Regions from separate parts of the Thermosinus carboxydivorans Nor1 genome, predicted to be linked through region 1. Evidence: predicted binding sites of a transcription regulator. Region 1 holds the regulator's gene; the other holds the start of a gene.
The links. The regulator HrcA, encoded in region 1, represses chaperone genes, less so after heat shock. The targets are predictions, from matches to a motif close to TGTTAGCACTCNNNNNNNNNGAGTGCTAACA.

Region 1 (4,426 bases):
TAAAGTCATTGCTCGCGAAACAGTCCGCGCTCTCCGCAAGGACGTGCTTGCCAAATGCTATGGTGGTGACATAACGCGTAAGCGGAAACTGCTGGAAAAACAAAAAGAAGGCAAAAAGCGCATGAAGCAGGTTGGTAGCGTAGAAGTGCCGCAGGAAGCCTTTATGGCGATTTTGAAAATGGATTGACCCATGAAACTCGGGCTTTACATTCATATTCCTTTCTGCCGGCAAAAGTGTTTGTATTGTGACTTCCCTTCTCATGACAACCTAGCTCACCTGTACCAGGACTATATTGACGCTTTGTGCCGGGAAATTGCCGAGCAGGGAAGGCGTTTTGCCGGTTGGGTTGTTGATACCGTCTATATTGGTGGCGGCACCCCTACTGTGCTGCCGAGTGAACTCTTAGGCCGGGTGTTTGCCAGCCTTGCTGCCGCGTTTTCGCTGGAACCGGCTGTTGAAATTACGGTAGAAGCTAATCCGGGCACGATAGATTTGCCGCTTTTAAAGGCCCTGCGGGCTTGGGGGGTAAATCGCCTGAGTTTCGGTGTTCAGACGTTTGTTCCGCATCTTTTGCCCCTGCTCGGGCGCGTTCATACGGCCGAACAGGGGATTGAGGCTGTTGAATTGGCGCGAGCGGCTGGTTTTGACAACATCAACCTTGATTTAATGTATGGCCTGCCCGAGCAGCGCCAGGCGGACGTGGCGGACAGTCTAAGCAGGGCTACAGAACTTGGGGTGCCACACCTTTCGGTGTACGGCCTGAAAGTGGAGGAGGGCACCCCTTTCGCTGTTAGCCATGCTGCCGGTAAGCTTGCTCTGCCTGATGAAACAGAAGAAGAAGCAATGTACGACTTGGTAACTGCTTTTTTACGGCAAGCGGGCTACCGCCGGTATGAAATTTCCAACTATTGTCTGAGCGGCTACGAATGCCGCCATAATCTCAAATATTGGCACTATCAGCCTTTCTTGGGGTTAGGCGCCGCTGCTTATTCTTTCGTAGACGGAGTGCGCTGGGCTAATACTCCCCAAGTGACAGAATATATCCAGGCGCAGCGACAGGGCGCTTTGGCCGTCCACGACCGCGAAGTATTGGACAGACAAACGCAGATTACCGAATTTATTTTTCTGGCCCTGCGCACTGCCGCTGGGCTTGATAGCGGAATATTCCAAGAACGTTTTGGTATCTCTTTTTGGGACGCGTACCGCGCCACGATTGACACCCTCTCGCAGCGCGGGCTGGTAGAGCGGTGCGGCAACAGGCTGCGCCTCACCGACTTAGGGATGAAATTTGGCAATATTGTTTTTGCGTCCTTTTTGCCGGACAAGGCTTGAAATTACACGATTATCTTGACAGCGGCAGGTCACGGTGGTATGTTTTAATTAGGCATTAGCACTCTAATCGAACGAGTGCTAACAACAGGAGGTGTAAGGGGTGGACGAGAGAAAGCGGAAAATTCTTCAGGCCATTATTGATGATTATATTTCTACCGCGGAGCCAGTGGGGTCGCGCACAATTGCTCGCAAATACAACTTGGGGGTTAGTCCGGCTACTATTCGCAATGAAATGGCCGATTTAGAATTATTAGGTTATCTCGAACAACCCCACACTTCTGCCGGCCGCATACCTTCGGCCAAAGGCTATCGCTTTTATGTTGATTGTTTGCTGGCGCCGCAACCTCTTTCTGAAAAAGAAATTGCCCTGATTGAACGCTGGTATCAAACCAAGGTGCGACGGCTGGAAGAGGTCTTTCAGGAAACGGCAAAAATTCTGTCGCGCATCACCCGCAACATTTCCCTGGTACTTGCGCCGCAGCTTTCACAATGTGCTTTCAAATATATGCAGTTTTTACCACTGGATGAACGGCGCGCCATCCTTGTTGTTGTTTCCGATACCGGTTTTGTAGAAAATAAAATTATTGAAATCCCTGAGGGTATCGGTTTTCAAGAGCTGCAGAAAATTGCCGGCGCCATCAACGAGCGCCTGGCCGGTCTGGCTTTTGACCGGATAAAATCTTCCCTTTTGCGGGAAATTAAGCACGATATTATACCCAACCGCGCTCTTTTTGAAACAGCGTTAGAATTTATTAAGGATGCGCTGGCGGTAGAAAGAAAAGACCGGGTGTATACGGGCGGAACGACCCAGGTTTTGGACCAGCCGGAATTCCGCGATGTGGATAAGGTCAGAGGTTTGCTGGCCATGCTGGAAGAAGAGCAGCTCCTGGTCGATATCCTGCATATGCGGGAAAGCGACGGGGTGGTTGTCACTATCGGCGGGGAAAACAAATATACCGGCATTCATGACTGCAGCATGGTGCAAGCTACCTATCGCGTCGACGGGCAGGTAGTTGGCACAGTGGCTGTTTTGGGTCCTACCCGCATGGAATATGGCCGAATAATGTCGGTGCTGGAATTCATGCACCGGCATTTGGGGCAAATCTTGAAAAAATACGGAATTTAGGGCGGCATAAATGCCGCCCGTACCTATGGGAGGAATGGGCTAGATGAATCTTAAGCAAGCTGGCAGCGGCGCAGAAGTAGATGAACGTCTCGCGGCGCTGCTTACCAATGCCAACGCAGTACGCGCCATTACGGCGGCCGTTGAGGGAACCATCGGCCCGAAAGGGCTCGATACCATGCTCGTGGACCGTTTTGGCGAAGTCATTATTACCAATGATGGAGTAACCATTTTAGATAAAATGGATGTAAACCATCCTGCCGCCAAGATGCTGATTAATATTGCTAAAGCTCAGCAGGCCGAGGTGGGGGATGGGACAACGACGGCTACCATCATGGCCGGCGGGCTTGTTGCCGAAGGTGTCAACCAGGTATTGCGGGGTGTGCCGGTGGCCCGGGTCATTGAAGGGGTTCGTTATGGCGTCGCCCGAGCGATTGAGGAAATAAAGCGGCGAGGTCGCAAGGTAACCGATTTAAACGATCCTGTTTTACGGAATATCGCGATGATTGCCGGCCGGGAGCATGCGGATATTGCCGACCTGGTGGTAGCTGCGGCACGCCTTATTGGGGCGGAAAAATTATGCGAACCCAACTTTAAACTTTCGGATATTATCACGGCCGAAGAAGGCGCCGAAAATGAAGTATTCATGGGTGTCATTGTTGATAAAGAGCGCATGAACAAAGAAATGCCGGAAGAGCTTACGGATGTGAAGGTGCTGGTCATTGACGATGCGCTCGAGCCCGAGGAAATCGGCGATGAAGCTCTTAGCACCGAGTCAGGGTTTAAACGGTACATAGAGCTTCAAGATGAGTTCAAGCGCAATGTGCGTAAAATCGTTGAACTCGGGGTCAGGCTCGTCCTTGTTGACCGGGGCGTCCATGATGACGCCGACGAAATTCTGACCGATGCCGGCGTGATGGTAATCCAGCGCGTCCCAGCCAAAGATTTGCGGCGAGCGGCTGAGCACACCGGGGCGCGGATGATGAAACGCACCGGTCTGAAGAAAGACCTGGCTGATATTGAGAAATATCTTGGTTATGCTGAACGCGTCTACGAAGACGAGAAGCTTGAACATGTCCGTATTCTTGGCGGCCAAGGCAAGCCGATGGCCACCATTTTAGTAGGGGCGGCCACGGAAGAAGTAGTTGGTGAGCGCGAGCGCATCGCGAAAGATGCCGCGTCCAGTGTTCAGGCGGCAATCAAGGGCGGCTACGTTCCCGGCGGCGGCGCCTGCGAAATCGCCATTGCTCGGGCGGTGGAAAAAGCGCGGGAGGAAATTAAAGGCATGGCTGCATATGGTGTGGACTGTGTAACCAACGCCTTGAAGCGGCCATTGGCCCAAATCGTCGAAAATGCCGGGTTTAATCCGCTGGAAAAAGTCGAGGAGGTTATAGCAGCCCAGGCGGCAAAGGGCAGTGACTCGCTTGGCATTGATTGCGACACAGGCGAGGTAGCCGACATGCTAGAGCGGGGCGTCGTCGACCCAGTGCCTGTTAAGCTGCACGCTATTAAAGCGGCGGGCGAAGTGGCAGTGGCAATTTTGCGTATTGATACTATTATAAAAAAGAAAGAGGAAGGCGCTGCTGCCGGAAAAACCGCGGCCAGTAGCGATGCGGCCGGCATGCCGGACTTTTAAGCACGAGGTGAAATATAGTGAGTATGGGCGAAAAGCTCGAGGAGACGATCAACCAGGCGGGGGCCGAACCCCAGGCGCAAATGGCGGCGGGGGCAGACGCAATAGAAGAGAAAGACCAGGAAGAGATAAAAGACCAAGAGGTCTGCTTCCCACAAGAAGACGTGGAGCGGCTTCTGGCCTCTATCGCCGAGAAAAACCGCCTGCACGAAGAAATGATGGAGCGGCTCAAGCGGCTGCAAGCCGACTTTGATAACTTCCGCCGCCGCACCCGTCAGGAAAAAGACGATTTATCCAAAGTGGTAACCGAAGGCATCGTACTGCAACTCTTGCCTGT
Region 2 (4,426 bases), on a different contig from region 1:
GATATTCGTCGCTCTGCCTGATTTCCCGGGGAATAACAAGACCGGCCGCCACAACGATGAAAATAAAAGCAGCCGTCAGCGGAATAGCGGTCTGAATAACGCTAAAACCAAGCTGTGAATACAGCCGGGTGGTAAATGGTTCGCCATGACGGTTCACTATTGCCATGACAGCGGCCATTCTTGCTTCCACCCAGGCCGCTTCATGGCCGGCGGCTACGATCGAGCCGCCGACAGGCGGGTAGTTTTTAAAGGCTATGGCCAGCGCGCCTCTGTCAGGCACCTCAAAGGTAATGGTCAGCGCGTCTAACCGCGGCAGCGAGCGAAGCAAGCTAATAAGTTTGTCCCACTCCGTTACCGTTTGCTGGGGCCGCTGCTGGTCTTTGCCCAGCAGATCACCGCCAACGCCGATAACTGCCTCCCATTTAAGGCCCTCGTCAGCATGAAAAACGGTCCACACCTCACGTAGCATGCTTTCACTGAGCCGACAGGCCGGCAGTCGCCCCTGCCGGGTAACTTTATACTCCACGGTTTTACCCCCTGCATACAAACATCGACGGCATTACCCAGAAACCAACTCCATTATATCGGCTTTTCGGACACGAAAAAAGAGGCAACCTTTCGGTTGCCTCCGGACTCGGCCTAAAATTTTACATCATGCCGCCCATGCCGCCCATGCCGGCTCCAGCGCCTGCCGGATTTTCTTTTTCCGGCTTGTCGGCAACCAGGCACTCAGTAGTAAGCACCATGGCTGCGATGCTGGCAGCGTTTTGGAGCGCGGAACGGGTAACTTTCGCCGGGTCGACGATACCAGCTTTAATCATGTCGACATATTCTTCGGTCAGGGCATTGAAGCCAATACCTTTGCCGGCTTTCTTAACGTTTTCAACCACAACGGAGCCTTCCAGACCAGCGTTGTTGGCGATTTGACGAACCGGTTCCTCGATGGCGCGCTTGACGATTTCGACACCGGTCTTTTCGTCGCCCGTAGCTTGGATGTTGTCCAGAACATGCTGAATGTCGATGAAGGTAGTGCCACCGCCAGGCACAATGCCTTCTTCCACCGCTGCACGAGTTGCGTTGAGGGCATCTTCGATGCGATGCTTTTTCTCTTTGAGCTCTACTTCGGTAGCAGCGCCAACATGGATAACGGCTACGCCGCCAGCCAGTTTGGCAAGACGCTCTTGCAGCTTTTCACGGTCAAAGTCGGAAGTAGTTTCTTCGATTTGAGCCTTGATTTGGTTAACACGCTTTTTGATTTCTTCGGCAGAACCATGGCCGTCAACAATAGTGGTTTCTTCTTTGGATACGCGAACCTGACGGGCGCGGCCAAGGTCGCTGAGCTGCACGCTGTCCAGTTTGCGGCCCAGTTCTTCGCTGATGACGGTACCGCCGGTAAGGATAGCAATGTCTTCGAGCATGGCCTTACGGCGATCGCCAAAGCCGGGAGCTTTAACGGCAACAGCCCGGAAGGTGCCGCGCAATTTGTTAACAACGAGCGTAGCCAGCGCTTCGCCTTCGACATCTTCGGCAATGATGAGCAGTTCTTTGCCAGACTGAACCACTTTTTCGAGGGTGGGCAGCAGGTCGGCAACAGCGCCGATTTTCCGGTCAGTGATGAGGATGTACGGATCGTTCAGGACGGCTTCCATCTTGTCAGCATCGGTAATCATGTACGGAGAGATGTAGCCACGGTCGAACTGCATGCCTTCCACAACTTCGAGGTCGGTGCCCATGGTTTTGGACTCTTCAACAGTGATGACACCGTCTTTGCCCACTTTTTCCATGGCTTCGGCAATGAGCTTGCCGATTTCTTCGTCAGCAGCCGAAATCGAAGCAACTTGGGCAATAGCTTCTTTGCTTTCCACTTTTACGGCTGTTTTCTTAATTTCCTCAACCAGAGCGTTAACGGCCTTTTCGATACCCTTCTTGAGGATCATCGGATTGGCACCGGCAGCCACGTTGCGCATACCTTCACGAATCATCGCTTGCGCCAGCAGCGTAGCGGTAGTGGTGCCGTCACCGGCTACATCGTTAGTCTTGGTGGCAACTTCTTTCACCAGTTGGGCGCCCATGTTTTCAAAGGGATCTTCCAGTTCGATGTCACGGGCAATCGTCACACCGTCATTGGTAATCGTCGGAGCGCCAAATTTTTTATCGAGAACAACGTTGCGGCCTTTGGGTCCGAGCGTTACTTTCACGGCGTTAGCCAGAGCGTTTACGCCTTTCTCAAGCGCACGACGTGCTTCTTCGTCAAACAGCATTTGCTTTGCCATATATATACCTCCCGTAAAAAATTATTTTTTAGATTATTGTACGATGGCCAGAATATCTCTTTCGCTCAGAATGAGGTACTCTTCACCGTCGATTTTAACTTCCGTACCGGCATATTTGGAGAAGATGACCTTATCGCCCTCTTTAACGTCCAGCGGAACACGGGTACCGTTTTCCAGCATTTTACCGGTACCAACGGCGATAACTTTGCCTTCCTGGGGCTTCTCCTTCGCAGTGTCGGGCAGCAGAATGCCGCTCTTGGTTTTTTCTTCCCTTTCCAGTGCCTTAATGACTACTCTGTCGCCTAACGGCTTGATCATATAAATACCCTCCTTTATGTAATATTATTTTTTTGACCCTATTTTGTTAGCACTCACTAATCGCGAGTGCTAATTCCATAAATTATAATATATAAAACCATTGGAAAAATCAAGAGCCCTAAAGGTAAAAAACGTTATTTTTGCAAAAAAAATTTGCTGCAAGCTATTTTTTGCCCCTGTTAGTTTTTCCATGTCTGCCTAATTTATACAAAAAACTGCCCGCTATACCAGGGCAGTTTAGCGTTTACGCGTGGCCGCTTCCACAATGGCTTGGGCCACTTCGCGAATAGATTTGCGTTTGCTCATGCTATATTGCTGAATCCGGCGGTACGCCTCGCTCTCGGTCAGATTATAAGCGTCCATGAGAATACCTTTGGCCCGGTCAAGAACTTTGCGGGTCTCGAGCGAGTTTTTAACTTCTTCCAGTTCCCGCTCCAGTTCCATAAATTCCTGAAACCGGGATAGGGCAATCTCCATTGCCGGAAATAAATTAGTTTCTTTTATCGGCTTGACTAAGTAAGCAAGTACGCCTGATTCCTTGGCCTTTTCGACAATTTCCTTCTGGCTGTAGGCAGTAAGGAGCAGCACCGGTGCAAGTTTTTCGTTGGAAATAATTTTGGCCGCCGAAATGCCGTCCATTTCCGGCATCTTGATGTCCATAATTACCAGGTCGGGACGGTGTTTGCGCACAAGTTCCACGGCTTTCAACCCATCAGCCGCCTCCCCGACGACAGTGTGCCCGGCTTCTTCGAGCAATTCGCGCAGATCCATTCGAATAATGGATTCATTGTCGGCAATAACGATGCGCAAAGGTTGCATCATAATCCTTCCTCCCTCATCCTCGGTATCGTAATCCGGGCATGGGTCCCGTTATTGGAAAATAATTGAAAGGTACCGCCGAGGTCGGTCTCCACTAAGGTGCGAACAATCTGCAATCCCAGACTGCCGGTAGTTTGCACATTAAACCCGGGCGGAAGACCAATACCGTTATCATATATTTCTATTTGATAACTGTCATCCCGGGCGGCGATGTCCACGCCGATTAGCCCCTCACGCCGCCCGACAAACCCATGTTCCAGGGCGTTTTGAATGAGTTCGTTAATGACCAAGGCCAGACTGGTCGCCTGTTCGGATGCCAGAACAACCTGTTGAGCATTGAAAACGGTCTGGATATTAAAATCAGGCTCCAGCATATTCTGAATGACTAAATCCAGAATATTCTTAGTCACTTCCGCAATGTCAATAACTTCCGTGTCCTGCTGGGACAGAAATTCATGGACCACGGAAATACTCAAAATACGATTTACACTTTCGCGCAAAGCGGCCTTGACGGCTGCCGAAGGTGTACGCCGCGCCTGCAGCCGGAGCAGGCTGGCAATAGTCTGCAGGTTATTCTTCACCCGATGGTGGATTTCCTGAATAACGGCCGATTTAATGAGCAGTTCTTTTTCTTTTTTCTTTAGTTCGGTAACATCAGCAACAATGACGATGATTCGTAAAACCTCGCCGCCGTGTATGATAGGAATAGCCCGTTGCACGATAACCATATTGCTGATTTCAAGTTCCGTTTCGCAAAGCTTGCCGGTAGCCGCTGCCTGTTGGGCGACACGGAGATTAATGAGCCGGTCATAAATACGGCGGCCGATTAGCCTTCCTACGCCTAATACCTTATATATACTGCCAGCGGCGGCATTGGCGAAAATAATTCGGCCACGCTCATCAGCAATGATAATACCGTCTCGCGCTGACAAGGGGCGGTAGCCGTCGCTGGCGACCGGGGCTGGCGCAGCCGTAAGCAAGAGGTAGGCTGTCTCGATTAAGGCGCTGGTGGTTCC

Region 2: a site for HrcA is predicted at 2,636-2,666, ahead of groES (co-chaperone GroES). Genes of this name have one in related genera too.

Annotation. Positions count from the first base shown of each region.
Region 1 covers NZ_AAWL01000009.1:38,593-43,018, forward strand. Annotated here, with positions in the region: gene lepA (translation elongation factor 4) at 1-187, shown strand, start outside; gene hemW (radical SAM family heme chaperone HemW) at 191-1,333, shown strand; gene hrcA (heat-inducible transcriptional repressor HrcA) at 1,434-2,459, shown strand; gene TCARDRAFT_RS07790 (TCP-1/cpn60 chaperonin family protein) at 2,503-4,092, shown strand; gene grpE (nucleotide exchange factor GrpE) at 4,116-4,426, shown strand, end outside.
Region 2 covers NZ_AAWL01000019.1:15,840-20,265, reverse strand. Annotated here, with positions in the region: gene TCARDRAFT_RS11200 (hypothetical protein) at 1-526, opposite strand, end outside; gene groL (chaperonin GroEL) at 648-2,273, opposite strand; gene groES (co-chaperone GroES) at 2,307-2,591, opposite strand; gene TCARDRAFT_RS11185 (ANTAR domain-containing response regulator) at 2,829-3,410, opposite strand; gene TCARDRAFT_RS11180 (sensor histidine kinase) at 3,410-4,426, opposite strand, start outside.